DNA from 3 places in the Bacillus sp. BC05(2025) genome. Region 3 is predicted to be linked to each of the others. Evidence: riboswitches for the same ligand, from Rfam matches in the RefSeq annotation. Region 3 holds a riboswitch; each other region holds the start of a gene.
The links. Region 3 has a riboswitch for thiamine pyrophosphate ahead of tenA (thiaminase II). Riboswitches for the same ligand answer to the same signal wherever they lie in the genome.

Region 1 (10,407 bases), on a different contig from region 3:
ATTACAAATTGATTTCATACAATTTTTTCTCAAATTTAATTCCAAGAAGCCTTTTCTTCCCTAATCAATATTTTATTTTCATGTGTAATCCGTATTAGAGCCACTTCATATTGAGAAAGTCTTTTTGAATCCAATAAAGCGTTTACACAAAATCTTACATTTGCTACGATTTAATCATCCCCAGCTCCCTTGTATAGACTTCGTGATGTCTGATCATTTTCATCTAGACGCTTCATACGTCTAGATTCATTTTGGTTTATTGGCGTAAGCCTTTAAATATATCTTTTATTTTGAAAGGAGAAATGACTATGAGATCAAAAAAATTCACGCTGCTATTACTATCCCTACTACTCTTCTTACCTCTTTTTCTCACAAACTTTATTAATCCAAATTTCGCATTAGCAGATTCACCAAAGCAAGGTCAAAAAATTGTTGGGTATTTTCCTTCGTGGGGCATTTACGGGCGTAATTATCAAGTTGCAGACATTGATGCATCAAAGCTAACTCATTTAAACTATGCTTTCGCTGATATTTGCTGGAATGGAAAACATGGAAACCCTTCTACTCACCCCGATAATCCAAATAAACAAACGTGGAACTGTAAAGAATCTGGTGTACCACTGCAAAATAAAGAGGTTCCTAATGGTACTCTCGTACTCGGTGAACCATGGGCTGATGTCACAAAATCTTATCCGGGATCAGGTACAACTTGGGAAGATTGTGATAAATACGCCCGCTGTGGTAATTTTGGAGAACTGAAACGATTAAAAGCTAAGTATCCTCACTTAAAAACAATTATTTCCGTTGGTGGCTGGACTTGGTCTAACCGCTTTTCTGATATGGCCGCTGATGAAAAAACAAGAAAAGTATTCGCTGAATCCACAGTTGCTTTTCTTCGCGAATATGGATTTGACGGTGTTGATTTAGATTGGGAATACCCGGGCGTTGAGACGATTCCTGGTGGTAGTTACCGTCCTGAAGATAAGCAAAACTTCACCCTACTCCTTCAAGATGTTCGAAATGCATTAACGAAAGCTACTGCAGAAGATGGGAAACAATATTTACTAACAATCGCGTCAGGTGCAAGCCAGCGTTATGCGGATCATACAGAGCTAAAGAAAATCTCTCAAATACTGGATTGGATTAATATTATGACATATGATTTCCACGGTGGATGGGAAGCTACTTCTAACCATAATGCAGCTCTATACAAAGACCCAAATGACCCAGCTGCGGATACGAAATTTTACGTAGATGGTGCAATAGATATTTATACAAATGAAGATGTTCCAGCAGATAAACTCGTATTAGGCGTACCTTTTTACGGGCGTGGATGGAAAAGTTGTGGAAAAGAAAATAACGGACAATACCAACCTTGTAAACCAGGTAGTGATGGAAAGCTCGCTTCTAAAGGTACTTGGGATGATTATTCTACCGGTGACACAGGTGTGTACGATTATGGTGATTTAGCAGCTAATTATGTTAATAAGAATGGTTTTGTTCGCTATTGGAACGATGTAGCGAAGGTACCTTATTTATATAATGCGACTACAGGAACCTTTATTAGCTATGATGACAGTGAATCTATGAAATATAAAACAGACTATATAAAAACAAAGGGTTTAAGTGGTGCAATGTTTTGGGAGCTAAGCGGGGATTGCCGTACAAGTCCAAAATATAGTTGTAGTGGACCTAAATTACTTGATACGTTAGTAAAAGAGATACTTGGTGGACCTATTACTCAAAAAGATACTGAATCACCAACAAACGTAAAAAATATTGCTGTTACAAATAAAAATTCAAACTCCGTTCAATTAAATTGGACTGCATCTACTGATAACGTAGGAGTTACGGAATATGAAATTACTGCCGGAGAAGAGAAATGGAGTACAACAACAAATAGCATTACAATTAAAAACTTAAAATCTAATACAGAATACACATTTTCAATAATAGCAAAAGATGCTGCTGGGAATAAATCACAGCCTACTTCTATTCTTGTAAAAACAGATGATACGAACACAACACCTCCTGATGGAAATGGGACTGCTACCTTTTCAGTCACTTCAAATTGGGGAAGTGGCTACAACTTCTCGATTGTAATTAAAAATAGTGGAACGACCCCTATTAAAAATTGGAAATTAGAATTTGATTACAACGGCAATTTAACACAAGTTTGGGATTCTAAAATTAATAGTAAAATAAATAATCATTACGTAATTACGAATGCAGGATGGAATGGTGAAATTCCTCCTGGAGGATCCGTTACAATCGGAGGGGCAGGAACAGGCAATCCTGCTGAGCTTGTAAATGCATCCATTAGCGAAAACTAAACGTAACCTCCATTAATTATTTCACTAAAGTTTGAATTTAGGTTTAAGTACTCTATCCTAAATTCAAACTTTTAATTTTATGAAAAATCACAACTGAACATTATAATAACCTATTATAATTATATTTAATTTCCAATATGAAGTTTGCGTGAAGTTCATCTGAATTTTACATGAATTCCCTTTAATTTCTATTGTCTTCCTATACTAATCACATTATCCTTTACATATAGGAATTATTTTTATTCCATTTCAAACTATCTACATATATAAAGAAAGATAGTCGCCTATTAGGGAAAGGCATCTAGTATTATTATAAATATAAACATAACAAAAGAAAAAGCACGCTTATAAGCGCACCATAAGAGTGCTTCTTCATACAATTCTCATGTAAGAGTTCTCGAAAATCATGTTAATCACAAAGAAAAGGCATTAGCTTATACAAGCTAATGCCTTTTCTTTATTCATATTTTTCAGCGTTCCATTCTTCTATATTCCATACTTTTGTTATCCACGCTTCATAGAAAGAAGGCTCATGTGAGACAAGTAAAACTGTTCCTTTATATTGTTGTAACGCTTCCTGTAAAGACTTCTTTGTTTCTATATCCAAATGATTAGTTGGTTCATCTAAAATCAAAACATTGCTTTTCGTTACAATCAGTTCGCATAAACGTACTTTCGTTTGTTCCCCGCCGCTTAATAAACGAATCGGTTTTAATACGTGTTCTTCTTTTAATCCACACTTCGCCAATGCTTGGCGCACTTCTTTCTTTGTCATATCTGGTCGTTCTGCCCAAATTTTCTCTAATGGTGTTATTTCTGAAGCAAACTCTTCCTGGGCAAAATAAGCAGCATTTACTCGTTCTCCAATAGAAATTGAACCACTTAGCGGTTTTATTTTGCCTAATAACGTTTTTAACATCGTCGTTTTTCCAATTCCATTATGACCAACAATCGCTATCTTTTCTCCTTTTTTCACTTGTAAATTCAACTCTGGACATAATGGATCACTATAACCTATCCTTAGTTTCTCAGCTTGTAGTATACGACTCACTGGCTCCTCATAAACTTTGAAATCAAAACGTGATCGAGTTACAGGATTAACCTTTTCAACCCTCTGCATTTTCTCCAATACTTTCTCTCGGCTTTTAGCCTGTTTCGCTTTTCGAATTTTATTTTTTTGAATAAATGTTTCTAAGTGAGAGATTTCTTTTTGTTGTTTCACATACGCCGATTGTAATTGTTTCTTTTGCACTTGGTAACTTTGCATAAACTGTTCATAATTCCCTACGTATCGCTTCACTTTCCCTCCTTCTAGATGATAAATCACATTCGTAATACTGTTTAAAAATACTTCATCATGAGAAATGATCACATAAGCTTTTTCATACAGTCTCAAATACGATTGCAACCATTCTATATGAGCTGTATCTAAATAGTTTGTTGGCTCATCTAGCAATAAAATATCAGCTTTTTCTAAAAGGAGCTTCCCAAGTAATAACTTTGTTCGTTGTCCTCCGCTTAACTGTGAAACATCCTTTTTTAAACCTATTTCAAGTAAACCTAAACCGATTGCTACTTCATCAATTTCTGTATGAATTTGATAGAAATTAGAACTTTCCAATATAGTTTGTAATTCTCCATACCTTACTAACAGTTTTTCTATTTCTTCTGCTCCATCCATTTCTTCTGCAATTTTTAACATTTCGCATTCAATCGTATATAAATCCGAAAATGCGCTTTGTAAATATCTTTCAACTGTGATTCCCTCTTGTAAATCAATATGCTGCTGTAAGAAACCTACCTTCACATGCGGGAACCACTCAATGTTCCCATCATCATGTATAAGTTCTCCTGTTAAAATTTTTAACAATGTTGATTTTCCAATTCCATTTTGCCCTACTAATCCAACATGCTCGCCCTTTAATAGCCGGAAACACGCATTATATAAAATGGTCTTCTCACCATACGAATGACTTACATTTTCTACTGTTAATATACTCATGTTTTTCTCTCCTTTACTTATGGTTCATAAGCTAAATAGAGAAAGCAACAGTATAAAGTAAAACTTTAATCAGTGGGGTGGTCTTCATCCCCCACTAATTAATAGTTGAACCAACCGGACTTTAATGGGCAGCTGATTCCCCACCTAATTTCTTTGCTTTCGCTGAATTTTGAGGTGGGGGTCTTACTGCCCATTAAAGTGGGATAAAGCCTTATTTAATTATGCATATAAAAAATGGGTAAGGTGAATACACCTTACCCATTACATATTATCGTAAAAAAGGATTAAGGTTCTTTACCTGCTGTCTTCAATTTAGCTTAATCGTTAAAAATGGGCAGACTTCTCCCTTATCAAACTAAAACCATTTGAAGAACAGTTGATAAAGTCATTTTATCCTTTCACTCCTTTAACATTTGTTATATTAAGAGTATAAACTACTCTTTTATATTCTATTCTCTATTGTTCTTTTTGTTCCTTCTCCGTTTTATCGTTCTCTGCATAAATTTCTTTATACATCTTTTCTAATGCATATGGACTTGTAAAGATAATTGTTAACGATTTCCACATGTAAATTCTTCTTTGTAATTCTATCCCATACTCTTTACTCACTATATTTTTCACTTCTGGGATATGATCTTCAGTTTGAAATTGTTGCACAGACTTCAATTCATTCGTTTTAAAATCTGTTAAAAATCCTATTACACTTCGCCCATGTTCCTGTGACCTTTCTTCTAAATCAAACTGAATCGAATGAACGAAACCTAAAACGTGAAAGATTTGAGCATGCAACCCGACAGCAGCACGCTTTTCCATTAAGTTGTAGCACTCTCGTTTTAACTCTTCTACCATTTCTAAAGAATTTCTATTAACTTTCCTTTTGCCAACAAACATAAATTTTACAATATGAGCGACTGCTCCCATACTTTTTAATACACTCTCTAGAATTTCTACCGCATCTTCCACATAACCATTTGTAATTATAGAATGAATAAATTCATCTAATAACGCTTGAAACTTTTTAACTAAATGTAAATCACATAATTCTGGAACATCTTTTCTCAATTGATCCCGGCCTTGAACCCACTTTAAAACTTCTATCATTTCTTCTTCTTTTAATTCATGATGTTCCATACCATACTTCATTAATAAAATATAATTTTTTAATAAGGACTTTCCTTCTTCAAGATTATCAGCTGTTAACGAATCAACTATTTGCTCTATAGATTTCATCTTTCTCCCCCTATACAAAAAAGCCTCTTAACAGTAATTATACCAAAAACTGTTAAAAGACTTTTTCTATTTTTTCATATAAGGAGCTAATACCCTCAGAATTTCTTCCTTATCCTTCTTTAACTCCAGTGATGTTAACATATCCATCGTTCGTGGTCTAGGTAATTTCACTTGTACCTCACCAACTATTGATGCTGGTCTTTGAGATAAAATAAATACGCGATCCGAAAGCAAGATTGCCTCATCTAAGTCATGTGTAACCATAACAATTGTTTGCTTCTCTTGATGCCAAGAGTTCAAAAGCCAGCTATGTACTTCCATTTTTGTAAAGGCATCTAATTTCCCAAAAGGCTCATCAAGTAGCATAATTGGTTTTTCACATAAATATGTGCGCAGAAAACTAATCCTTTGGCGCATACCACCAGACAATTCATCTGGATAATGATCTGCATATTCATCTAGCTGAAACTGCTTTAATGCTTCCATTCCTTCTGTGAGCCTTTGTTTTTTCGGTTTCCCTTCGATTTCCAATGGCAGCACTATATTTTGCAAAGCTGATCGCCACGGTAGTAATAAATCTTGTTGAGGCATATAACTTACGACATCTTGCTCTTGTACGTGCTTATCCTTATACGTTACATTCCCGCTTGTTGGATTTTCAACATTTGCAATCATATTTAATAATGTGCTTTTCCCGCAACCACTCGGTCCTACAAAGGAAACAAACTCTCCTTCTTGTATAGAAGCACTAATATTTGCTAATACATTCTTTCCATCGAAAGATTTTACAATATCTTTTATTTGTAATCCGCTCATTTTTCGCTTGGAAGGAACTCATTTGTAAAGGCATCTTTCACATCAATTTTCTTCTTAATAACTTTGTTATCATATAAGAAATTCATGTAATTCTTCCAAACTTCTTCCTTCTGTACTCCCCATGCTTTTGCATCATCTTGATACTTCGTACTTAACCACTTTTGACTTTCTTGTACTAAGTCTTTATTTACATCTGGAACAGCTTTAATTAAAATATCAGCAGCTTCTTTCGGTTCTTTAATTGCAAAGTTATAACCTTCTGTCGTTGCACTCATAAATTTTTTCACAAAGTCTTTATCTTGTTTCGTATGTTTTTCACTCGTAATCATAACAGGACTATAGAAATCAAGCGCTGGATCTAGGTCTTTCACCATAATCGTATTTAACTCTTTTCCTTGGCGCTTCGCTTCAATTCCATCCCATCCGTAATAAATCCATTCAAAGTCTGCATCTCGACCGATTGATTTAAAGAAATCTGTTTGTCCTAAGATGATTTTTTCAACTTTATTAAAATCAGCTTGATTTTTCTCCATAATTGTCTTTAATGTAGCTTCTTCTGCTGGTCCTCCCCAGCCTCCGTAACGTTTGCCTTCAAAATCTTTCGGTGAAGTCATGTTATCTTTCTTAAGCGATGCAAAAGCTGAAGTGTTATGCTGAATAATCGCTCCTACAGACACAACAGGAATACCTTCCACACGAGCCAGCGTTACATTTTCTTGTGCGCTTATTGCGAAGTCAGCTTTTCCTGAAGCTATCATTTGCTCCGCTGTCACATTATCACCAGGCTGAATAATTTCTACATCTAAGCCTTGCTTTTTATAATAATCTTTCGCTTGCGCTACATATAAGCCAGTATGATTCGTATTCGGAAACCAATCTAATACTACTTTTACTTTTTGATCTTTACTTGCACTTTCTTCTTTCTTGGTCGGATTACATCCAACCACACCTACCGCTAATAAGGCAGCCAACATAACTTTTAAACCTTTTTTCATTTTCTGCCGTCCTTTCTATATATCCATGGTGCTGTTATTCTTGCCATAAACTCCACGATAAAATACAGACATAATGTCACCATAACAATAATTGCTGCAACACCAAATACTCGGGCTGTTAAAAAGGATTTCGTAGCCCTCGTAAGCATAACTCCTAATCCTTCACTGGCACCGAGCCATTCTCCAATAATCGCTCCCATTACGCTATATGTAACTGCAATTTTTAACCCTGAAAAAAAGTATGGAAGCACTGCTGGAAACTTTACTTTCTGATAAACTTGCCATTTCGTTGCCTTCATCGTTTGCAACAACTTCAACATATTTTTATCTACCGTTTGAAAACCTTCTAAAATGCTAAGCGCAATCGGAAAGAAACAAACGAGTATGACTACCATTACTTTCGGTAGCATTCCATATCCAAACCAAATAATAAATAACGGTGCAAGTACAACGATTGGAATTGTCTGCGAAATAACAAGCAACGGATTTATTAAAATACGAAATAAAGGGATAACATCCATAATAATTGCAATACTTGTCCCAATTAAAATCGCAATGAACAGTCCAATTATAACCTCTTGCAGCGTTTGTATCGTATTTGGTAATAGTAAATCTTTCATTCCAATTAATTCTTGAACAATGGCTGAAGGCTTCGGTAAAATCCAAGGTTCAATTTTAAATAATGAAACAGATCCTTCCCATATCGCAATGAGAAGGATAAGCCAAATTGTTGTAATTAGTTTAGATTGCTTCTGGTTTTGCATATTCATCACGGTACTTCCAAACTTTTTCATCTATCGTTACACCAGTGCTTGGACGATAGTGGATTTTAATAGAAGTAATTACTTCTTCTGCTCCAGCATCCACACATGCTTGTTGTGCACGTTTAATGACATCAAGAAGTACATCTAATTCTCCTTCCAGCGTTGTTTCCATTGCCCCTACTTCATAACGAACTCCCGATTGTTGTACAACCTCAATTGCTTTATCAACAACAGAATACACATCTTTGTTCTTCGCTTGTGGTACTACTGAAAATGAAATTGTAACTTGTTGTGACATAGTAAAATCCCCCTTATAAAATGAAATATTAAAACAAGAAAAGGCTTTCCTACTGCGTAGGAAAGCCTTGTATGCAAGTTATTATAGAATAACATATGCTACATTACTTTAAGTAACTCCCTACGCTGGCATTATCCAGATCAGGTTGAGGGTCGATGTTTGTTTACATCCTCTCAGCCAATTGGCTCCCCGGTCCTTAATTCGTTTTCATTGTAGCATGATTTATTTTATTGAACAAACAAAAGCACGTATAATCATTTCAATTAACTTTTGAATTCCCCTATTAACTCTTGTAACTCCTGTGAAAGCCAGCTTAAAGAACTAGCTAATTCAGCAATATCTTGTACAGACATTTCCTGTTCTTTCAAACTTTCTTCAATATTATTACTACTATTTGCATACGTATTTGCAATAAGTGATAGTTCATTTACAACACGAACAATATTTTGGCTATTTTGCAATATATCACTTGAATTACTAGAAACAACTCTAACTTGATTTGTAACAGATTGTGCAGATTTTGAAATTTTTTCAAAGAAAGCACCACTACTTTGAAAAAGTTTCATTCCGGATTCTACTTCTTTTGAAGCTTTTTGTATTGAAACAGCAGCTTCTTCTGTTTCAACTTGTGTTTCCTCTATTAATTTCGCTATATCTTTTGCTGATACTTCCGTCTGCTCTGCTAATTTACGTACTTCATCAGCAACAACGGCAAATCCCTTTCCGGTTGCCTCACCATGTGAAGCTTCGATAGAAGCATGTAAAGCTAGCGAATTCGTTTGATTTGAAATACTCGTAATTACATTTACAATATCACTAATTTCTTTTGATCTCGTTTCCAAAGAATGAATGATAGAAGATAAATTTTGTACTGCATTTTGTATTATGTTCATTTGATTCATCGTCTGTTCAATAATACCATTTCCTTTTACTGAATGATGCTTCGTACCTTCAGACTCTTTCGTCATTTGCTTTGCAATATTAGTTATCTCTTCCATCCTATCTTCCATTTCATATACAATATCTAAATACTTTGGTACTGACGTTTCTTGTAATTGAACGCCAGCCCTTAACTCAACTATAGAACTTACGATTCCTTGGACTGCCATGCTATTTTCTTTCGTACTCACTGACAATTCTTGTGAAGATGAGGAAACCTGTTCTGCTGTCTGCTTCACTTTATCTATAATTCCTTTAAACTTCTCGATAGTATTATTAAAATACGAATTAATAATACCAATATCATCTGGTCTTTCCTCCAATTTAATACTCAAATCACCTTCACCGATTCTGCGCAATCCTTCACGTAAATCCCGTAATGGAGCAAGAGCGTTACGTACAATTAAAAATTGAATAACAGTTGCAATTAAAACAGAAATACAAATAAACATTAAACCTTGTATAATGAATTTTTCTTTTGTAATAGGAACAATAGAAGCATCTACATCGGCTGCAACAATTGCCACAATATTTCCGTCTCCATCTTTAATTGGCTCTAATATCGTTACCCATGTTCCTAATAGATCTTCATATACTACTGTCATGTTTGCTTTTTTCGTGCTCATTACCTTATCGTATGCTTTCATCCAAAGATCTGGTTGTTTATAATATTCTCCCGGCCTTACTTCAACAACATTTGCTAAGTCTGTAGACAAGTCGACGATTAGTAACTCACCTTTTTCATTTTTTTTTGCTCCAACAATATACGTTTGTCCAACACTATTCAATTCTTCCGTTGCTTCATCTAATTTCTCTGTTAACTTCTCTCTCTTTTCTCTTTGTGCCACTGGGTCTTTTGTAACATCTCTCACTATTTCTTCGTCTAATTTATGTAATACCGTATCTCCTGTTTCAAAAGAATGCCTTTCAAACATAGACATCATACTATTTTGAAACATGTTAAAACTTAACGCTCCCATAGTACCAACAAGCGTCAAAATAACTAACACAGTTAACAATACATTTTTTT
Region 2 (10,407 bases), on a different contig from region 3:
CAGAAGAGGATTATGCGAATAATGGAATAGAAATAAAAACGACAGAGTCTTATCCAAGAGATTTCATGCGTATGCTTGCGACTAATGACGAAGCTAGAAAATTAGTATGGTGGGAAAAAGAAGAAATCTTAGAAGAGTTCGGCTTAGAAGGTGATTGGGAAGTAGCATATGAAACGGAAGAGTGGCAACATGTTGAAGACGAGAAAGTAAGTGAAAATGAATTCTTCCAATCAGTAGCCGCTGCAATAGAACAGAAAGATCCAACTATTATTGTAAATAAGAATTCTAATACGCACTGGAAAAATTGGGTGGAGTTTGATTACGAAAACTTATAATTAACTAGTAAATCAAAATGCTTTTTTAATAAAAAAGACGAGCTAAAGTGTTGAAACTTTAGCTCGTCTTGTTGCATTACACAACCGCAGGATTATAAATCATCGTAAAGTGTCCTTGTAATAATTCAATTTGACAAGGTGTATGAAGCGAGCTTTCTCCATCTGTATCTACTTCTTTTTCTTCTTCTGTTTCAATATGAATGGATTTCGCTTTTACGTGGAAGATATCATTTTCATTTGAGTCTTCAAATAGTTTCTTTCCGATATAATCTTTAAACGCTTGAATGCCTGTCGATTTTACGACGAAAATATCAAGTGTTCCGTCATCGCATTTTACGTTCGGGATAAAGGACGGAATCCCGCCAAGGTATTCACCGTTTCCAACCATAACAAGGACAGCGTCGTCTTCATATACTTGTCCATCGTACGTAATTTTTACTGGGAATGTTTCAGCATTTTTTACAGTTCGAATAGTGCTTAAGTAGTAACCGATTTTACCAAGTTTTGCTTTCTCTTCTGCATCAATATTGTTTGATACCTCAGAAACAAGTCCAATACCCCAGAAGTTTAAGAAGTATTGTTCGTTTGCTTTTGCGACGTCAACTGGTTTTACATGTTCTTGTGTAATAAGTTTTGCTGCTTCTGCGATGTTTTGCGGAACACCGAGTGTGCGAGAGAAGTCGTTGCAAGTGCCGCCTGGAATGATTGCAAGTGTAGGTCTAGTTTCAAGAGGTGCTAAGCCATTTGTGCATTCGAATACAGTACCGTCGCCACCAAAGACGATAATTAAATCTACTTTACTAGCAAACTCTTGGCAATATTTTGTTGCATCGCCTTGCTCTTTCGTATGAAGGATATGTAAGTCAGGAAAAGCTGCCGCAAGAGGTGGTACGATTTTCGTTAAGTTCGTATGTAAATCACCTTGTCCTGCTTTCGGATTTACGATGAGGAGTACTTTTTCAAATTTTGTTTTTGTCATTTTATTCTCTCCCTTTGTCTTTTACGAATCGTGATAGAAAATAAACTTCCATCAATGATTGATAGAAGTTTATTCTATTTATATTACTCCGTTACAACTGAAGCGATAAATGGTAAGTTACGATATTTTTCTGCACAGTCGATACCGTAGCCAACGATAAATTCGTCTGGAATTTGGAAGCCAACATATTCAGCTTTTAAATCCACTTTACGACGCTCAGGTTTATCAAGTAATGTACAGAATTTCAATGCTTTCGGTTTATGCATAAAGAAGTGATCTTTTAGGAAGTGAAGTGTTAAACCAGAATCGATAATGTCTTCTACGACAATTACATTTTTTCCAGTAATGTTTACATCGATATCTTTTAATAGTTTTACTTTGCCAGTTGTTTCTGTTTGATTTCCGTAGCTAGATGCAGAAATAAAGTCGATTGTTACTTCGTTTTTAATGTGACGAATTAAATCAGCAGCGAATACGAAAGATCCTTTTAATACAGCGATTACTACGATTTCTTCTCCTTCAAAATCACGTTCGATTTGAAGTGCTAATTCTTTTACTTTTTCTTGTAATTGTTCTTCAGAAATTAAAGTGTCTTTTATTTCAATATTCATTGGAGTCCTCCTACAGTGTAAAACTTGCGAACATTTCGACTGTATAGGAAAGAAAGCAAAAAGTCAAAGGAGATATAAGTTTTTTACAAAAATACCCACAAAATAGTCAGATGATATGATATACTGATTGTATTAAGAAAACGCTTCCATGAAGGGTGATTATGATGAAAAAGAAAGAGTATACAAGTGCAACATTTATAAAAGCATTACTTTTAACAATTGTTCTTGGTAGTTTGGCTTACATAATTGATGTACCAGCCATTCGGATTTCACTAATTGGAATGACTTTAGTATTAGGCGCAATTTCCCATGGTATGATGTCACAGTTGAAAGAAGCTGGAGTCGATCATATGAAAGATCATATAGATGAGAAATGAGAAACCTTCACATATAGAGAGTGAAGGTTTTTTGTTTCTTACAAAAATGTAAGGTAGTTGTAAGGGAAATCGATAGTTGCATAGTAGTGCTTTGGATAAACTATAGGTGTAAGGTAAAAGGCAAGCATATTTTAGGTAAATTAAGTTTTAGGCACTCTATATGTGAAAAAGGAGTAGGAGGGTATGGAGAAACGTTGGACGACCTTTTCTTTTTTAGCAACTAGCAACACCGTAATGCTAGCTGGCGAGATGGATTTTTTGCACTTGTTTGATCGAGAAGACGATCATTCTTCTTCTAAATTTACAATGAAATGGAATAAATGGAGCGAGAGTTGTAAGTTTGAAGAAGAGGCCCCTAACGAAGAGCAAAAGATTATTTTGACAAACCCTATTAAAGCTTGGGTTGTTCAACGTCGTAAGTGTAACGTCAAAAATCACTTAAAGAAAACTGAGCCGAGACAATTAGTTATCGCTCCGGCCCATTCTACTTCTACATCACGCGAAAGTAACATGTAAATATTGAGACACACACCCGAAAAAACATCGTATATATTGCGATGTTTTTTTATTTGTCTACCATGAAATCTTTAAATGAAATATATTTCATCTGCATTTTATATTTATATCTCTTGTTTATTCTAGTGATACATCCGATGCGAAGTGATGTAAAACGTATAAAAGGAGAGAACTAAAATGAAAAAAAGACTATTACCAATCTGTGCAATGGCACTTTTAGCAGTAGGATATTCTTCAGTAGCAAGTGCGGATACTGGAACAGTAACGAAGGAAGAAGAGGCGCAAGTGCAACAAGATAAGACTAAAAAAGAAGAAGCAATTAAGATACAGCAAAAGAGTGAAGAAGAGAAAAAGAGAATAGCGCAAGAACAGTTGAAAAATGATATGGCAAAAAAAGAGGCAGCGATAAAAGCTGAGCAAAAAAATGAAGTAGCTAAAAAAGAAGTAACAAAGCCAGCTGGACAAGGTGAGAAATTACCAAACACAGCATCCAATAATGTAGCAATGATGGCACTAAGTGCATGTCTTGTAGGGATGGGGACATTATTTGGTTTGAAACGTCGCAATAAAGTGAAGGCGTAATTAAAATATTGACCTATAAAGAATGGGATAATTTCATATATTAAAAATGGTAGGTTATTCCTACCATTTTTGGCATGGAGGGATGAAATGTGAAATTACTTAATTATATCGGAATGATATTGATGGCCATCGGGCTATTTATGGGATCCTATTACGCAGTGGAATGGTATAAAGGAAAAAGCTCTGCTCAACAATTAACGAAAGAAGAATTAAAGAGTCTTAACAATATACAGCATAATCAACTTTCTAACGAAACAACTGTAACCTCCCAAGTACCTTCTTCTCAAACAGAACATAAAGAAGGAGAAAAGGTTGCCCTATTAAATATACCGAAAATAAAGAAGAAGTTTTCTATATACTGGGGAGCGGATGAGGCAACGTTGAAAAAAGGAGTGGGAATGTTCGTTAGTGATGTAACGACAACACCATCTGGAGGGGGACATACGGTATTGAGTGGGCACCGGGATACTGTATTTACAGATTTAGGAGAGTTAAAAGAAAAAGACACTCTTGTTTTAGAGTATGATAATAAAACTTACACATACGAAATTCAAAAGATATGGATTACCCATGCGGATGATCGTACTGTTATTATAAAAAAAGAAGAACCGATATTAACACTGACGACTTGCTATCCATTTGATTATATAGGAGATGCACCAGATAGATATATTATCGAGGCGAAGTTAACTGGTGGTTATTCAAAATGAAGTGATAGTTTTTGAAAGCAGGAGGGGATATAAGTTATGTCAAAAAATATTTTAATTGTAGAAGATGAAGATATATTACGTGAAATATTAAAAGATTATTTTTTAAGTGAGCAATATGTAGTGTTTGAAGCAAGAGACGGGAAGGAAGCTTTAGTTGTATTTGAGGAAGAAGAGGTTGATTTAGTTATTTTAGATATTATGTTGCCAGAACTTGATGGGTGGTCCGTTTGCCGAAGAATCCGTAAAACATCCGAGGTTCCTATTATTATGCTAACGGCACGTGTAGATGAAGATGATACGTTACTTGGATTTGAACTTGGAGCGGATGACTATGTGACCAAGCCGTATAGCCCACCCATTTTATTAGCAAGAGCGAAACGGTTGTTAGAAAGTAGAAAAGTGACAAAGCAACTTTTAGAGAATGAAGATGATACATTATCCATTCATGGTATTCACGTCCATTTCCCGTCGCGTACTGTTACGATAGATAGAACCGATATTAACTTAACACATACAGAATTTGAAATATTAGCGTATTTTATGAAAAACCAAGGGATTGTTTTAACGCGAGAGCAACTCATTTCAAGAATTTGGGGATACGAATTTGCCGGTGATGACCGAACTGTTAATAGCCATATTCGTAATTTGCGAAATAAATTAGGAGAGAAAGCAAAGTACATTACAACTGTAGTACGAACAGGTTATAAATTTGAGGGGAATGTATGAGAAAAGGAATTGTACTAAAATTATTTACCCTCACAACAGCATTGTGCATGTTAATTTTAGCGACGATATTTATTGGACAAACAATATTTTTTAAACAATATTATGCGAATCGAAAAGTAGAAGATATTAAAGTGAATTTAAATTCCTTTGAAAAGAATTATTTGAACTATGCAGGAAGTGCAGAAGGGATTCAGAAGCTAGAGCAAGACTTTTTTAGAGAGAACAATACATGGATTACGACATTAGATCAGAATGGAAATTTAAAACATGTGGATGATTTTTATGTAGAGGTTACTTTAGATCGTAGGGCAGAGAAGGAGTTTGGAAAAAAGGTAATCAAGATGCCTTTGTACTATCTAATGACCATAGATGAAATTGAAGGTGGGACACTGCCTAAGTTAGAAGGGCGGTCAGTCTATTTTTATGGGCTAAAACGAGACGATAGTTTCATCGCATGTTATGTACATATAGAAGAGGCAAATTTGAGTTGGCTGAATAAACCGTTAGGAAAAAAATTAGCTGCAAAGGAAATTCAGATGAGTGGTGGTAAGCCAACAGTTGCTGAAGAACCTATCGTTGCGGAAAGAAAAAGAGTTGCTGGAGTTATGAGCGCTGAGGAACAGAAGAGAGCAGCTCATAATTCAGACTTTAATTTATCAGGGAAAATTACGAAAGTACAATTCCCTGATGTAAAAGGGCCTGTAAATTCAATCTATAAAAATAATCTATTTTTGGATAATATAAAGGAATTTCAAGCTGAATTATTATTAAAAGAAGATAAGAAAATACCAGATACAACACGAATAATAGATTATGAAAAAAATGATATTAAATATAAATTATTAATCAAGCCAATAAAAGAAAAAGATGGATCAGTAACTTATATATATGCGATGGCTTCTTTACAGCCTGTAGATGAGGCTGTACAAATGGTACAAGATTATTACATCTATATCATTGCATTTGTAGTCGTTCTCATTTTTCTAGCTTCATTCTATTACTCTAAACAAATTGCAAAGCCGTTATTAAAAATAAATGATACAACGAAGAAAATAGCGCACTTAGATTTCACAGAAAAAATACCGATTACTTCAAAAGATGAAATTGGTGATTTATCGAAAAATATTAATGTATTATCTCATAAGCTCCATTCGCATATTGGACAGCTAGAACAAGATATTGAAAAAGAAAGAAAGTTAGAAAATACGCGGAAAGAATTCATTTCTGGTGTTTCACATGAATTAAAAACACCGCTGAGTATTATGAAAAGCTGTATTTCTATTTTAAAAGATGGGGTAGCTGAGCATAAAAAAGAGTACTATTTTCAAGCAATGGAACGAGAAGTAGATAAAATGGATACGTTAATTTTGGATATGCTTGAGTTAGCTAAATTTGAGTCAGGTACATATAAAATGAAAAAGGGAGCATTTTATATTGATGCTGTAATTGAAGATATATGTGAACATCTTTCTGTGGAAATAGAGAAAAAAGAACTTCATGTGCATAAAAATATATGTTCATTTGAAGTAGTTGCAAATCAAAGTCGAATTGAACAAGTCATCGTGAACTTCATTACGAATGCGATACGTTACACACCAAATAAAGAAGATATTATTATTTCTACAATAGATGAGAAGGATCGTATAAAAGTGTGTATTGAAAATAAAGGTACTCACATTGAAGAAGAGCAATTAGATAAAATTTGGAATCGTTTTTATCGCGTGGATGCAGCTCGCAAGCGTTCGCAAGGTGGGACGGGGCTTGGGCTAGCTATTTCTAAAAATATTTTAGAATTACACGAAGCTGAATATGGAGTAAAGAATACAGAAGACGGTGTATTATTTTACTTTTACTTAACGAAAAAAGTGTAGATGATATATGCTACGCTTTTTTAATTTATTTTCATATTATCTTTACCTAATCTTTATTTTTAAGCGATATAATCTGGTTAGAAAATGAGGTTATGTAAGGAGTCGATCAACCGTGCATAGCAATTGGCTAAGTATAATGGTATTTATTTTCTTTTGTGCATTTATTGTATTTTTAATTGATATTACGATATGAAAAAAAGAGCGCTCATTAAGCGCCCTTTTTGTTCGAATTCAGTTGATAAGCATTGATGCTTTTGAATAAGCGGGGTGAAGTAAGAAATAAAAATATAAGTAAAACGGTACATAAAATAAAAGAACCGAGCATTGTACTGCCGTTTACAATTAATGAATATAGAACTGCTGATTGACCTTTTGGTGCATATTGTCCCCAGAAAATAATACCGGCGATAAAGTGACAGAAGTAGCGAGCAAAGCTACCGATAAATGTAGCGAGGATAATATACGCAAGGACTTTCTTACCTTTGTTTTGTTTTGATGAAGGTTTTTCTTTGCGGCTACCTAAACTTGATTGTTCTAAGTTATTTTCATTAGACGTTAAAAGTGCTTTTTGAATTGGACGATAGAATAAGCCAGCAAATCCGATAAAAGCAAAGGCAATGAAGTACTCAATGAATGCTTGAACAGGTGTTAAAATGTAAGCATCTCCCACGACAATTTGTAATAGTCCCCAAACTAAACCACCTAAGAAAGCTGATTTAAAGCCCCAGCGGTATGCAATAATAAAAATAGGAATCATAGCAAATGAAATGGAACCGCCTGTTGGAAGTTTAATTGATAATGGTAAAATATCGATGACCAAGGCGAAGGCTGCAAGAATAGCAGATTCGATCATCGCTTGTAAATTGGTGTTACGCATGTTGTCTCCCCCTAAATCCAAGTTGTACAAAAAAAGAATAGATATCATAGGAGGATACGAAATACGTAAATAAAAAGAGGTATGTATTTCGGACGTTTGCACAATCCCTGCGTTAGCATTAACTAACAGGTTCGAAGGGTCGGAACGAAGTGTTCCCTCTCAGCGGCATGGCTCCCCCAGTGATAACGAGATTCTTTATTTGCTATTGTTTATTGTAAGCGAAATGGATGAGAATGGCAAACGAATACAGTATGACAATAATTGAAATAGAATTGTAGCGAAATGTTAATAAATATGAAGCAAAAGGGTATAGTACAAGAGAAATTGGGTGTGGTATAATTTTTTTGAAAATAATTATCATTCTCTTCTGAGGGGGAAGGTTATGAGCTTAGTAGATATTAAAATTGGAGAGAAAGTATTAGTAAAAAGTATTCAGTCTTTAGATCAGCTATTAAAGCGTAGACTAGCTGCTTTCGGTCTTGCTGAAGGAAGCGAACTTCGCCTGAAGCAGAAAGCGATGTTCAAAGGTCCTTGTACATTGGAGTGTCGTGGACAGTTAATTAGTATTCGTCATTGTGACGCGAAAATGATAAAGGTGGAATTAGCGTGAATAAGGTAGCTTTGCTAGGGAATCCGAATACAGGAAAGACATCATTATTTAATGCACTTACTGGTTCTTATGAATATGTAGGGAACTGGAGCGGTGTAACAGTAGAAAAGAAGGTTGGTAAATTAAAAGATAAGCAAGGAACATTGATTGATTTACCAGGTGTTTATGATTTAAATCCCGTTTCGCGTGATGAAGGTGTTGTAACAAACTTTCTATTAACAGAAGAATTTCAGCATATGTTAAATATTGTAGATTCCTCGCAGTTTGAACGAAATATGCATTTAACGTTGCAATTACTTGAGTTTGGAAAGCCGGTTTCGATCGGATTAAATATGGTCGATGTGGCAAAGCAACGAGGCATTGTAATTGATGTAAAACGATTATCAGAGTTATTAGGTGTAACAGTCATTCCTGTCGTTGCAAGAAGCGGAAAAGGCTGTGAAGAATTACTTGCGACTCTTAAAGAAAATGACAAAAATGAGAAAAAGCCATTCATTATTTCATATGGTGTACAGATGGATGAAGGAATTGGAGAGGTAATAGCTCTTTTAGAGAAAGCGAATTACAAGCATCCAAGATGGTTAGCTCTTCAATTTTTAAGCAATAACGAAGTAGTAGAAAAAGAAATGAAAGCATTACCAATTTATAAGGAACTTGTAGCCATTCGATCTCGCTTAGAAGAAAAACTTGATTGTACGTTGGAAGAGCATATTTATAAAACTCGTGAAGCGTATATTGAAAAGTTAAAAACAAATGTTATGAAGCATGAGAAAGAAGGAAAAATTCCTTTTTCAGAAAAAATTGATAGATTAATTACACATAAAATTTTAGGACTTCCAATCTTTTTAGCAGTTATGTTTTTTATTTTTCAGGTTACGTTTACGTGGATTGGGACACCATTGTCAGATATGTTAGATGAGTTTTTTGGTGGGCAGCTTACGGATTGGGTGACAGCTGGACTTACAAGTGTCGGAGCTTCTGATTTTATTCAAGCACTCGTTACAGAAGGTATTATTGCCGGTGTTGGTGCTGTATTAGTATTCGTTCCACAAATCTTTGCACTATTCTTTTTCATTTCATTATTAGAAGACTCAGGATATATGGCGCGAATTGCGGTTGTTATGGATAGAATTATGGAGTTCTTCGGATTAAACGGAAAAGCGTTCATTCCGATGATTATCGGTTTTGGATGTAATGTTCCAGGTATTATGGCAGCGAGAACGATTGAACAAGAAAAAGAACGTTTACTTACAGTTCTTGTAACACCGTTTATGTCTTGTTCGGCACGTTTACCTGTATATGCATTATTTGCGGGAGTATTCTTCCCTCAAAGTCAGGCAACTGTTGTGTTTTCTTTATATGTTGCAGGTATTGTTCTTGCGTTATTAGTTACAAAAATTATGTCTCTTACCATTTTAAAAGCGGAAAAATCTATTTTCGTTATTGAACTACCTCCTTACCGTGTACCACAAGCGAAAACGTTATGGTTAAGTACGTGGGAGAAAGGGAAAGGATTTGTTCGTAAAGCAGGTACATTTATCTTCGGTGGTTCTGTTGTCATTTGGTTATTAAACTACGCAGGTCCATCAGGATTTGGTGTTGATATGGGAGACAGTTACTTAGCGATGATTGGTGGATTTATCGCACCACTATTTGCACCACTTGGATTTGGAACGTGGCAAGCTGCTGCATCCCTTTTAACAGGATTTTTAGCAAAAGAAGTTGTCGTTTCTACAATGGCAATTATTTATGCGGTGAAAGAAGATGTGCTAGGAAATGTAATGGGAGCACACTATACGGCGCTATCAGCATATGCATTTATGTTCTTTATTTTATTATATGTTCCGTGTTTAGCGACAGTAGCCGTTATTAAACGTGAAACAGGATCAGCGAAGTGGACGATTTTCTCTGTCGTGTATCCACTTGTTGTTGCTTATGTATTAACGCTTATTATATACCAAGTTGGATCCCTACTCGGATTCTAGAAGGAGATGTATTAGGGTGATGGTCAATATTATAATTGGAGCTATCATTTTTGGTTATGCAGCATACACGTTAGTAAATTTTGTAAAGAGAAGTAAAAAAGGAAAATGCGCAGCATGTTCTTTAAATAAGTCATGTCAGTCGCAAACTTGTAGTCCGGATATGGAGCAAATTGCTCATAAATAGAAAAAAGCTTTGCGAATTTGAATTGAACCCAAAAAGTTAGACAA
Region 3 (10,407 bases):
TATTACGCTTGGAATGGGTGTGCTCTTAGTAATTATAGGTACATACTTTTTATTTACACAGTGTAGCGTTTATATATTGCATCTTGCGAAAAGGAGTGAATCTTTCTTTTTTAAAAGAACCAATATATTAACATTTTCAGAATTAATTTATCGTATGAAAGATAATGCAACAATGTTTTTTATAGTATCTATTATTTCAGCGGTTGCTTTTACAGCAATTGGCACGACAGCTGCTCTTGGAAATAAAGATTTGGTAAGGATGACAAACCCGTATACATTGCTATATGTAGCTCCTGAAAAAAACAAAATAGCGGATAAACATCTCTCTACAATAAAAAAACATTTTGCTGATGCTAATATTCCATATCGAATGGCTTCATCTTCATACATATACACTGAAAGTAATGTATATGTAATGAAACTAAGTGAATATAACGAACTTGCGAGAGCACTCGGTTATCAACAAGAAACAATTGAAAAAGAAGATGAAATGTTATTAATCCCAGGAATGGTATCACAAAAACAGGAATTTAAAAATGGTGATTATAAAAAGGATATTGAGGTCATTCAAGGAGAGTGGACAAAGACATTTCATGTGAAAAAAACTGTAGATAACTTAGTTTTGCCACATGATACGCAAGGGATTTATATTGCTATTCAAGATCATGTGTATGATGAAATTCCACTTAATAGTAGTCCGGATTATGAAAATATAATTCAATATCGAACGTATGGATTTGTTGTTGATGATTGGATAAAAACGAAAGAAATTTCAAATCAATTAAATAATATATTCGAAAAAGAGCCTAGAGACATACATTTTGAATTTAGAGCTCTAACTATAGAGTTGTTAAGTGCAAAACAAACGAATGGATTATTACTTATGGCAAGTGTTTTAGTTGGAATCGTCTTCTTTACTTTTGCTGCTAGTTTTATTTACTTCCGGTTATATACTGATTTGGACCGTGATCAACAGCAGTATAAAATGATTTCAAAAATGGGATTAAGTAAACGAGAGTTGAAGAAAGTTGTAACGAGACAGTTAGTATTAATGTTCTTCTTACCGATTATCATTGCAGTAATTCACACAGTGGTTGCTTATATGGCATTGCAACAATTGGTCGATTTTTCTATTTTAAATAGTTCTATCGTAATTCTAATTTCATTTATTTGTATACAAGTTTTATATTTCTATATAACTCGTTGGCGCTATTTACAAAAGCTTTATAAAACTATGGAGCAATAGAGATTATGAGGAAGTAAGATTGCAGAAAAGCATGTAAAAAAACAATTTTGGTTATGAAAGGAACTGTGATGAAAAAAACAATATCTATTTTCATATTAAGTATATTATTGTTAATAAGTGTAAGTGCATGCTCTAAAAATGAAAACAGATTTCCAGCAAACGGCGTACTAGTTATTGGAGATGAGGACAATACTTTAACTATTATAAATCGTTATAAGGAAAACACGAAAGAACATGAAGTTTTTTCTGTGAAAACAGGTAGATTTGACAAAAAGAGGGTTTTAATATTAAATGAATCTACTGCAAAAGCGATGATTAAAGCAAAAATTTTTCGTGAAAGAGATCAATCATCTCTTTCCAAACCTTTAGATACGTTGCCGAATTTTCCAAAAGAAAGTTCACTACTATTTATAAATGAAGAAGAAAAGAATATAAAAAGTATTGAAATAGAAGGAAAAGCGATACCAGTTACATATGATAGGGATGCTTGGCTTGGTAATAATCGAAACTATGGACTACTATCGTATGTAATTGTGGCGGAAAATAATGTATATAATGAAATAAAAGCAAATGAAACAAAAATACAACTTCTTCATCTGAAAAAATCTTTAGGTGACGAAAAACCTAAAATGTCGACAGATAATACATTGACTAATGAATATGTAAAAGTAAGAAAGTTGATTGAAGGTTATAAGGGTGAGGTATCAGTTCAATTTGTAACGATTGGAGAAAAATCTTAAAAAAGAGCTCGAGGTTGATAGAAATTTTATCAACCTTGAACTCTTTTTAGTTTAGAGCATTCATATAACATAGATTACATTACTTCATTTAATCGAGTCCCACTCGTTTCTTCAATCGCATTTGAATTTTGAACTGAATTATTTTGTGCTTCTTTTTCTTTACGAGCCTTTTGTAGCATTTCAAGTATAATCCATAAAGGAACACCTTTATCTTTTAGCATCTTCCATAAATCTAATTCATTAAATTTATGCTCAGGTTGTTTCATCTCTTTTTCAGATGAACGAATATCAAATTTGATGGGATCATTTGATTTTTTATCTTCAAGTTTAGTGGAAGAGATCGTATTATGCTCAAGATTAGATGAAGTTATTTTAGTAGGTTGAGATAATGTATGAATATTTAATCCGATTTGCATGTCTTTTCCTCCTTAAGTAATAAAATTAGTTTTCTTGTAATTATTAAAGCTATGTAACATGAGAAAACTATCTTCAATTATAAATTTAAATAATCAGATTTACAAGTTGTATTATAAAAAGTAATTCCTCACTTGAATTAATATTTATCAACATTTGTGCATGTTTTCTATATACAATGTATATAAAATACAAATTCTATGGTTGCGCCCTCATCTAATGCTATTATAAATAGTAATAAGCCTTTACAGATTGGGACCATCTCGATATGGTAGGACTTAGTGTTTCAGATACGTTAGTTTTTTCTAGCATTCAAGGCTTTTATAGAACAATTGCAGAAAAGTTATTAAGATTACCGAAATAGGTAATAATAAAGCGCTCTCGATGGAATTCGAGGGCGCTTTATATTATATTGAAAGAGGGATATGGTAGAAAAATATGGGGGATATTATGAAAATTAAAGTTGTATTATCAGGATATGGAACAGTAGGAAAAGAGTTTATAAAATTATTAAATGAAAAATACTTATATATAAATGAAACGTATGGAATAGATTTAGTGGTAAGCGGTGTATTAGGCAGAAATGTTGCAATACATAATGAAGATGGATTATCTATTCCTCATTTATTAAGATATGGTGGCGGTAGCTCTGCAATTGAAAAATATATTGAACATCATCCAGAGGAACGAGCAACAGATAACATAATTGGTACTGTGCTAGTAGAATCAACAGTTACAAATCTTAAAGATGGAAATCCAGGAAAACAATATATAATACAAGCAATTGAAAAACAGATGGATATAGTAGCAATTTCAAAAGGAGCACTCGTTACAAACTGGAGAGAAATAAATGAAGCAGCAAAAATCGCAAATGTACAAATCCGATATAGTGGTGCAACTGCGGCCGCATTACCGACACTTGATATTGGGCAATTTAGTCTAGCTGGTTGCCATATTGAAAAAATAGAAGGAATATTAAACGGGACAACAAATTATATTCTTACGAAAATGAATGAGGAAGATGTTACGTTTGAAGAAGCACTGAAAGAAGCGCAACGTAAAGGAATTGCTGAAACGAACCCAACATTAGATGTAAGCGGCTCTGATAGTGCGTGTAAATTGTTACTTTTGACAAACAGTTTAATGGGAACAGAGCATACGCTTACTGATATACATATAAAAGGAATTGAACATGTTACAAAACAAGAAATTCGACATGCTAAGGAACAAAATAAATTTATTAAATTAATAGCTTCAGCGTATAAGGATCAGGATGGTAAAGTGGCTCTTAAAGTAGAACCGTACGAAATAGATAAGGATCATCCGCTAGCAAATGTAAATGGTACAGAAAAAGGAATTACGTTCTTTACAGATATGATGGGGCAAGTTACTACAATTGGTGGTGCATCAAATCCACGCGGAGCCGCAGCAGCGGCTTTAAAAGATATAATTAATTTATACCGTAAAGATTTATCACGTATTAACAGGTAGTAAAATTACCCATTAATTAATATTTCACTTTATCCCGCGTTAACGGACAGTAAACGTCCGATTGGTGAGGGCTAATAATCAGTGGGGGATGAACAAAACCCCCACTGATTAAAGTTTCACTTTATATGACCGTACCGCCCTTTATAAAAAATACATATGTAGTGGACCTTTTGAGAATGAAATAATTATGCAAAAATGATTGCAGGGGGTAAGGAATTGTTTAAAGATTTTAAAGTTGTGAAAGAACGTCCCGTTTATATTCAATTGAAAGATTATTTAAAAAAGATGATTATGAAAGGGCATTTGCTCGGGGATCAAAAAATTCCTTCGACGAGGGAACTTAGTGAATTACTAAGTGTGAGCAGAAATACGGTGCTCGCTGCTTATGCGGATTTAGAACAAGAAGGACTCATTTATGCAGTTAAAGGAAAAGGGAATTTTGTTGCGAAGGTTGATATTTCAAACACTTCGTCTGTTGAAATAGATTGGAAAAATAAACTTAATACAGTTACCTTATTAGCGGATGAATTAGATTTAATGAAACATGGTGTTCGCTGGGAAAAGGGAATGATTGTTTTTAATAGCATTGCTCCAGACGAAAAGCTATTTGATGTGGAAAATTTCAAAAGAGCTTTTCTTACTCGTATGTCCATTGAAGGTGATGTCGTATTAAATTACGGATATGCAAAAGGTTATAAACCGTTAATGAATTATCTACTTCATTATATGGAAATGAAAGGTGTAGATATTTCGAACAAAGACATTTTAATTACAAATGGATTTACAGAAGGATTAGACATTGTACTATCCTCGTTATCCAAAAAATCAGGGCGGGTTATTTGTGAGAATCCGACTCATCATGCTGCACTCAAGCTTTTCCGCTTACATGGACTTGAAGTTCATGGAATGAGTATGAATGAAGATGGCATTGATACGAACGAAGTGGAAAAAAGTTTACGTGAAAAGGATTTTGATTTCGCGTATTTAATTCCTTCATATCATAATCCAACCGGTATTGTCACGAGTTCGGAGAAAAGAACGGAACTGATGAGATTATTTTCAAAATATAAGGTTCCTATTATAGAAGATGGGTTTAATGAAGAGTTACGTTATTCAGGTTCACATTTAGCACCATTATTAACTTTTGCTGGTGCAGGTAATAATGTGATTTATATTAGTAGCTTTTCGAAAGTACTTTTCCCTGGTTTACGTGTAGGCTGGATTATTGGCGATAAAGAACTGATTCATTATTTAGAAAGTGTAAAAAGAGCAAGAACAATTCACACATCTACTTTAGATCAAGCTGTTCTTTTTCAATATTTACATGAAGGATATTTTGAAAAATATTTAAAAAAGGCAAGGTCTGTTTATAAGAAAAAATATGAGTTAGCTGTTGGGGCGTGTAACGAGTACATTCCGTTTCAAAGAATGACCGGTGATGGTGGACTTCATTTATTTATAGAATTAGAAGAAAAAATTCATGCCCGCACACTTTTGCAAAAGTGTTATGAGCAAGGGGTTACATTTTCTCCTGGAGATGTTTTTTACTCTGATGGAGGAGGAGCGAACACGTTTCGATTAGGATTTTCACGTTTGAAAGAAGAAGAAATAGTTCGGGGAATCAAAATAATCGGTGATACAATAAAGTGAAGCTTTAATCAGTGGGGGGGTGTTCATCCCACACCTAACTGCATTGCTTCCGCTGAATTTTGAGGTGGGGGTCTTACTGCCTGTTAATGCGGGATAAAAAAATGAAATTTGGAGTTGAGGAAATGAGAATTGGCGTTATTATGGGGGGAGTATCCTCTGAAAAACAAGTATCAATTATGACTGGAAATGAAATGATTGCAAATTTAGATGAAAATAAATATGAAATCGTACCGATTACGTTAAATGAAAAAATGGATTTAATCGAAAAAGCGAAAGACATTGATTTTGCATTACTCGCATTACACGGAAAATACGGAGAAGATGGAACTGTTCAAGGGACACTTGAAAGTTTAGGTATTCCTTATAGCGGAAGCAATATGTTATCTAGCGGTATATGTATGGACAAAAATATTTCGAAAAAGATTTTACGTTATGAAGGTATAGAAACACCTGATTGGATTGAACTTACAAAAATGGAGGATCTAAATGTTGATGAACTAAATCAGTTAGGATTTCCGTTAGTGGTAAAACCAAACTCTGGTGGCTCAAGTGTCGGGGTAAAGATTGTCTATAATAAAGACGAATTAATTTCAATTCTGGAAACTGTATTTGAATGGGATTCGGAGGTAGTAATAGAGAAATATATAAAAGGTGACGAGATTACATGTTCCATTTTTGATGGAAAACAATTACCTATCATTTCAATTCGACATGCGGCTGAGTTCTTTGATTACAATGCGAAATATGATGCTGCTAGTACAATTGAAGAAGTTATCGAACTTCCAGCTGAACTGAAGGAACGTGTAAACAAAGCTTCACTGGCTTGCTATAAAGCATTAAAGTGCAGCGTTTATGCAAGGGTGGATATGATGGTGAAGGATGGTATTCCATATGTAATGGAGATTAATACATTACCAGGGATGACGCAAGCGAGTTTACTACCAAAAAGTGCAGCTGCAGCGGGAATTGAATATAGTAAACTATTAGATATGATTATTGAAACTTCATTAAGAGTAAGAAAAGAAGAAGGCTTTTAAGTAGCGGTATCATAAATGATTTTTGACAGTTACATGAAGTATGTTATGATGAATACAATACGAAAATTAAATATTTTATCCACTAGGGGGGCCTATTATAGGCTGAGATCAAATTGGAATTTGAGACTCTTAGTACCTGATCTGGTTAATGCCAGCGTAGGGAAGTGGGAAAGACATTGCTATTTTATGAATAAAAACTGTCACTTTCACTTTCTTTACGCCTGTAAAGAAAGTTTTTTTGTTTTACAGATATAATAATGGTGGGTAAATACTTAAATTTCATACATAATTGGAGGGATTTAAATGACTTTTTCACAATCATTACGTAAAGAAGTAGACTCAATTTGGGAAGCTAGTTTTCATCATCCTTTTGTAAAAAAACTTGGTGAAGGAACGTTAGATTTAGCTAGTTTTCGCTATTATGTGCTTCAAGATTCGTATTATTTGAGTCACTTTGCTAGAGTACAAACTTTAGGAGCTGCAAAAGCATTGGAATTAGAAACGACAGCTCGTATGGCACACCATGCTCAAAATACATATGAAGCGGAATTATCCTTACATGAGAATTTTGCGAAGAAACTAGGGATCACACAAGAAGAAAAAGATAATTTTATTCCTGCTCCAACTGCATACGCATATACTTCACATATGTATCGTGCTGCGTATGAAGGACATTTAGGTGATATCATTGCAGCAATTTTACCTTGCTATTGGTTGTATTATGAAATTGGTGAGCGTTTAAAAGAGTGTCAGCCAGAAGAGCCAATTTATAACGAATGGATTTCTGCTTACGGATCTGATTGGTTCCGTACATTAGTTGAAGAGCAAATTACACGGTTAGATACTATCGCTGAAAAAGTAACAGAGGCAGACCGAAATCGAATGAAACAACATTTTATTATAAGTAGTCAATATGAATATTCATTTTGGGAAATGGCCTATACATTAGAAAAGTGGCCGGTAAGTATAGAAGAGAAAAACGTAATAGGATAAAGACAAGAGGTATTGCAAAAGGCGCATCAATCTAAGTGCGTCTTTTTTCAATTTATCCCGCGTTAACGGACAGTAAAACTCCCACCTCAAAATTCAGTTGGAGCAAAGAAGTTAGGTGGGAGTCGGGCTGTCCGTTAACGTCCGATTGGTGAGGGCTGATAATCAGTGGGGGGTGAACAAAACCCCCACTGATTAAAGTTTCACTTTATAAAAATGAGCCCGTGGAAAAATAACCGAAAAATAGGTACATGAACAAGATACATCATCTAGTGATAGGTCATATTTTGTAGGTGTACGTATTGAACTTAGTTTATAGCGCTATTTCTACTAAGATTTAACAAACAGAAATATAGGAAAGCGTCAAAAGGTTATAGTTAATAAAAGGAGGTCATGAAAATGAATCAATTCCAACAAGAACTACAAGCGTTAAGCCTTAATGATTACCAGTCTGGAAATGTTGTGTATTGGGACCAGCAAAACCAATATCCATATTACTATATTGAAGATGGTGCTCGTCGCTGTGGCGGCTGTGGTGGATGTGGCGGTCGTTGCGGCGGATTTCGTTGTGGTGGATTCCGTTGTTTTGGTTGCTTCGGTTGTTTTGGTTGTTTTAGTTGTGGAGGTTGTGGCAGCTGTGGTAGTTGCTCTAATTGTTTTAATGGTACTTCTGATGCTATTGTAATATATGAATATTGACTACGAATATTCATATAAAATATTAGCTTTATACATGTACATGTCGACAAAGAATATAGCGCCATCGCTAGTGGATATATTCAATCATTCAAGTAAAAGAGTAACTCTTACCTTACTCTTTGTTCATATAATATAGGCTTGTTAGCGGAAATCCAAGACTCTTTATATTGAGAAATCAAGAAAAATCATTTTAAAGAGTCTTATCTTTTTTTCATACATTAAAGAGAAGCTAGCAAAAGCTAACTACTCGACCCTAGGGTATGAAGGGAATAAGAAACTGTATTTTGTGTTATAGACAGAATGTTTTGTTTTATTGAAGGGATAGATATTCATATTTTTTAAAATTAACGATACTATCCATGTAATATACGAAATATTTAAATTTTATAAGAGTGAAAGGATGTATAGGTGATATGGAGAAAAAGAATACCAGGGTTGTTAGGGTATTTATAGCAAGTCCATTTTTTAATGATGAACAACTTAACAGAGTAAAGAGACTAGAAAATGCGCTTAGTAATAATCCTTTTGTTGCAGATATTTTTTCAGCTAGGTTCTATCAACATGAACATTTAACTTTTGGATCTATGGAGTGGAGAACTGCAGTTTTTCATAATGATTTAAAATATTTAAGAAGAGCGGATGTAGTAGTGGCAATTCATGATTTCGTGAATGGGTGTGTAGATAGTGGTACGGCTTTTGAAATTGGTTACGCATATGCATTTCAAAAGCCTATTATTTTGATAAAAGAAAAAGAAAGCATACCTAATCTTATGTTAGTCGAAAGCTTATATGCCTATCTGACAAATGTAGAAGATATTGCCACGTATGATTTCATTAATATGCCACGTATTCCATATAAAGGTCCGCTGGAGTGAATTGAAGCAGCACAACATTCCTTTTGGTAACTATGAATTTTGGCGCTTTGTTTCCATTGCTGATGCGAAGAAAGAAGTGCAAGACAGGGTGATAAGAGTGCTACGGTTTGTGTTGCAGATGTAGAAGTGAAAACAATGAATGATATGAGAACGGGGATACAAGCTTTTATCGATAAATTATACCATTTAGGTGCTAAGAAAGTTGGTTTATATGTTGGTCAAAATATGTATGCACCTTTTGGTATGACAAATGAAAAAGCTGACTTTGTATGGATTCCTCGTTATGATGGCAACAAACCAGCGTATCCATGCGATATCTGGCAATATACTGAAACAGGGAATGTACCTTGAATCGGTAAATGTGACCTTAATTTACTTATAGGTAATAAGTCACTGTCTTGGTTTACTGAATCAGCAACACAAGAAGTTGTACAAGCACCTAAACAAAACATCATCCAAAGTTGGATTGTTTTCACAATTTAGATTTTCGTTATTCCCCACATACTGAATTCATAATGATATTCCGTCCTTTCGATACATACGCCGAATTCTAAATCATCACCAACTAATACAAAATCGGTATACCCAGTTAGAAATCTTGATATGGTTGATAACTCTTCTAAATTATCGAATACTTCAGCAATGTTTAGCTTAACTGCTTCAATTTTACCACCCTTAGAGAAAAAGAGTCTCCCTTGATTAAGTGGAAATTGAATAGTTTTAGCTGTTTCTTTTAACAGTGCAATTGATAGTCTTCTGTTTTCTTCATAATCAGTGCTACCAAAAATTTTTATGTTTGAATTTTGTTCTAGCGTATTAAATAATTCTTTACAAAATAAATCATTAGATTCGGCATCCATAAATGAGTCCATAGAAATCGTAACAATATTAGAAAGTTCGTCTATCAGTTCTTTTCTACTAGCGTTTCTTTTTGCTTTCATTTTTAGAATTTCGATCCGGCTTTTATTCATATTACTCAAAATTTTTCACACCTTTAGTTTTTTCCTTTTTTCTTGTATCCTTCAAAATCTTCTGGATAATGTCTATAGTTTTGATTATATCTTCCTTTTTCATTATCTGCAGTATGGAAATGGGAACCTTTTCTCATTTTATCTTCTCTATGCTCAATTATATGCACTTTTTCATTTTTAATATTAGAATAGTGGCCAGTGAATACAGAGGCGAAAAAGGTAATAGGATAGTGAAAAGAGGTTTTGATATACATATGTATGGTCAATACCTCTTTTATAATTTTTTGTAAAATT

Region 1: another riboswitch for thiamine pyrophosphate. It lies ahead of ACZ76X_RS22840 (MTH1187 family thiamine-binding protein); the one in region 3 lies ahead of tenA (thiaminase II).
Region 2: another riboswitch for thiamine pyrophosphate. It lies ahead of thiT (energy-coupled thiamine transporter ThiT); the one in region 3 lies ahead of tenA (thiaminase II).

Annotation. Positions count from the first base shown of each region.
Region 1 is NZ_JBWYRA010000009.1:88,276-98,682, forward strand. It holds gene ACZ76X_RS22810 (glycosyl hydrolase family 18 protein) at 309-2,333, shown strand; gene ACZ76X_RS22815 (ABC-F family ATP-binding cassette domain-containing protein) at 2,791-4,335, opposite strand; gene ACZ76X_RS22820 (hypothetical protein) at 4,792-5,565, opposite strand; gene ACZ76X_RS22825 (ABC transporter ATP-binding protein) at 5,632-6,381, opposite strand; gene ACZ76X_RS22830 (ABC transporter substrate-binding protein) at 6,378-7,376, opposite strand; gene ACZ76X_RS22835 (ABC transporter permease) at 7,373-8,146, opposite strand; gene ACZ76X_RS22840 (MTH1187 family thiamine-binding protein) at 8,118-8,438, opposite strand; TPP riboswitch at 8,539-8,640, opposite strand; gene ACZ76X_RS22845 (methyl-accepting chemotaxis protein) at 8,702-10,407, opposite strand, start outside.
Region 2 is NZ_JBWYRA010000010.1:107,085-117,491, reverse strand. It holds gene ACZ76X_RS24035 (DUF7003 family protein) at 1-335, shown strand, start outside; gene ACZ76X_RS24030 (diacylglycerol/lipid kinase family protein) at 412-1,314, opposite strand; gene hpt (hypoxanthine phosphoribosyltransferase) at 1,398-1,925, opposite strand; gene ACZ76X_RS24020 (hypothetical protein) at 2,087-2,302, shown strand; gene ACZ76X_RS24015 (hypothetical protein) at 2,486-2,818, shown strand; gene ACZ76X_RS24010 (LPXTG cell wall anchor domain-containing protein) at 2,996-3,400, shown strand; gene ACZ76X_RS24005 (class D sortase) at 3,490-4,110, shown strand; gene ACZ76X_RS24000 (response regulator transcription factor) at 4,147-4,836, shown strand; gene ACZ76X_RS23995 (sensor histidine kinase) at 4,833-6,707, shown strand; gene thiT (energy-coupled thiamine transporter ThiT) at 6,916-7,584, opposite strand; TPP riboswitch at 7,671-7,772, opposite strand; gene ACZ76X_RS23985 (FeoA family protein) at 7,967-8,194, shown strand; gene feoB (ferrous iron transport protein B) at 8,191-10,179, shown strand; gene ACZ76X_RS23975 (FeoB-associated Cys-rich membrane protein) at 10,196-10,363, shown strand.
Region 3 is NZ_JBWYRA010000001.1:123,364-133,770, forward strand. It holds gene ACZ76X_RS00625 (ABC transporter permease) at 1-1,246, shown strand, start outside; gene ACZ76X_RS00630 (lipoprotein BA_5634 family protein) at 1,315-1,986, shown strand; gene ACZ76X_RS00635 (DUF3914 domain-containing protein) at 2,061-2,402, opposite strand; partial or broken gene ACZ76X_RS00640 (lipase) at 2,589-2,764, shown strand; gene ACZ76X_RS00645 (homoserine dehydrogenase) at 2,851-3,891, shown strand; gene pdxR (MocR-like pyridoxine biosynthesis transcription factor PdxR) at 4,108-5,541, shown strand; gene ddlB (D-alanine--D-alanine ligase) at 5,664-6,578, shown strand; TPP riboswitch at 6,653-6,758, shown strand; gene tenA (thiaminase II) at 6,882-7,571, shown strand; gene ACZ76X_RS00665 (heterocycloanthracin/sonorensin family bacteriocin) at 7,968-8,267, shown strand; gene ACZ76X_RS00670 (nucleoside 2-deoxyribosyltransferase) at 8,681-9,142, shown strand; partial or broken gene ACZ76X_RS00675 (GH25 family lysozyme) at 9,144-9,568, shown strand; gene ACZ76X_RS00680 (YxiF family protein) at 9,622-10,122, opposite strand.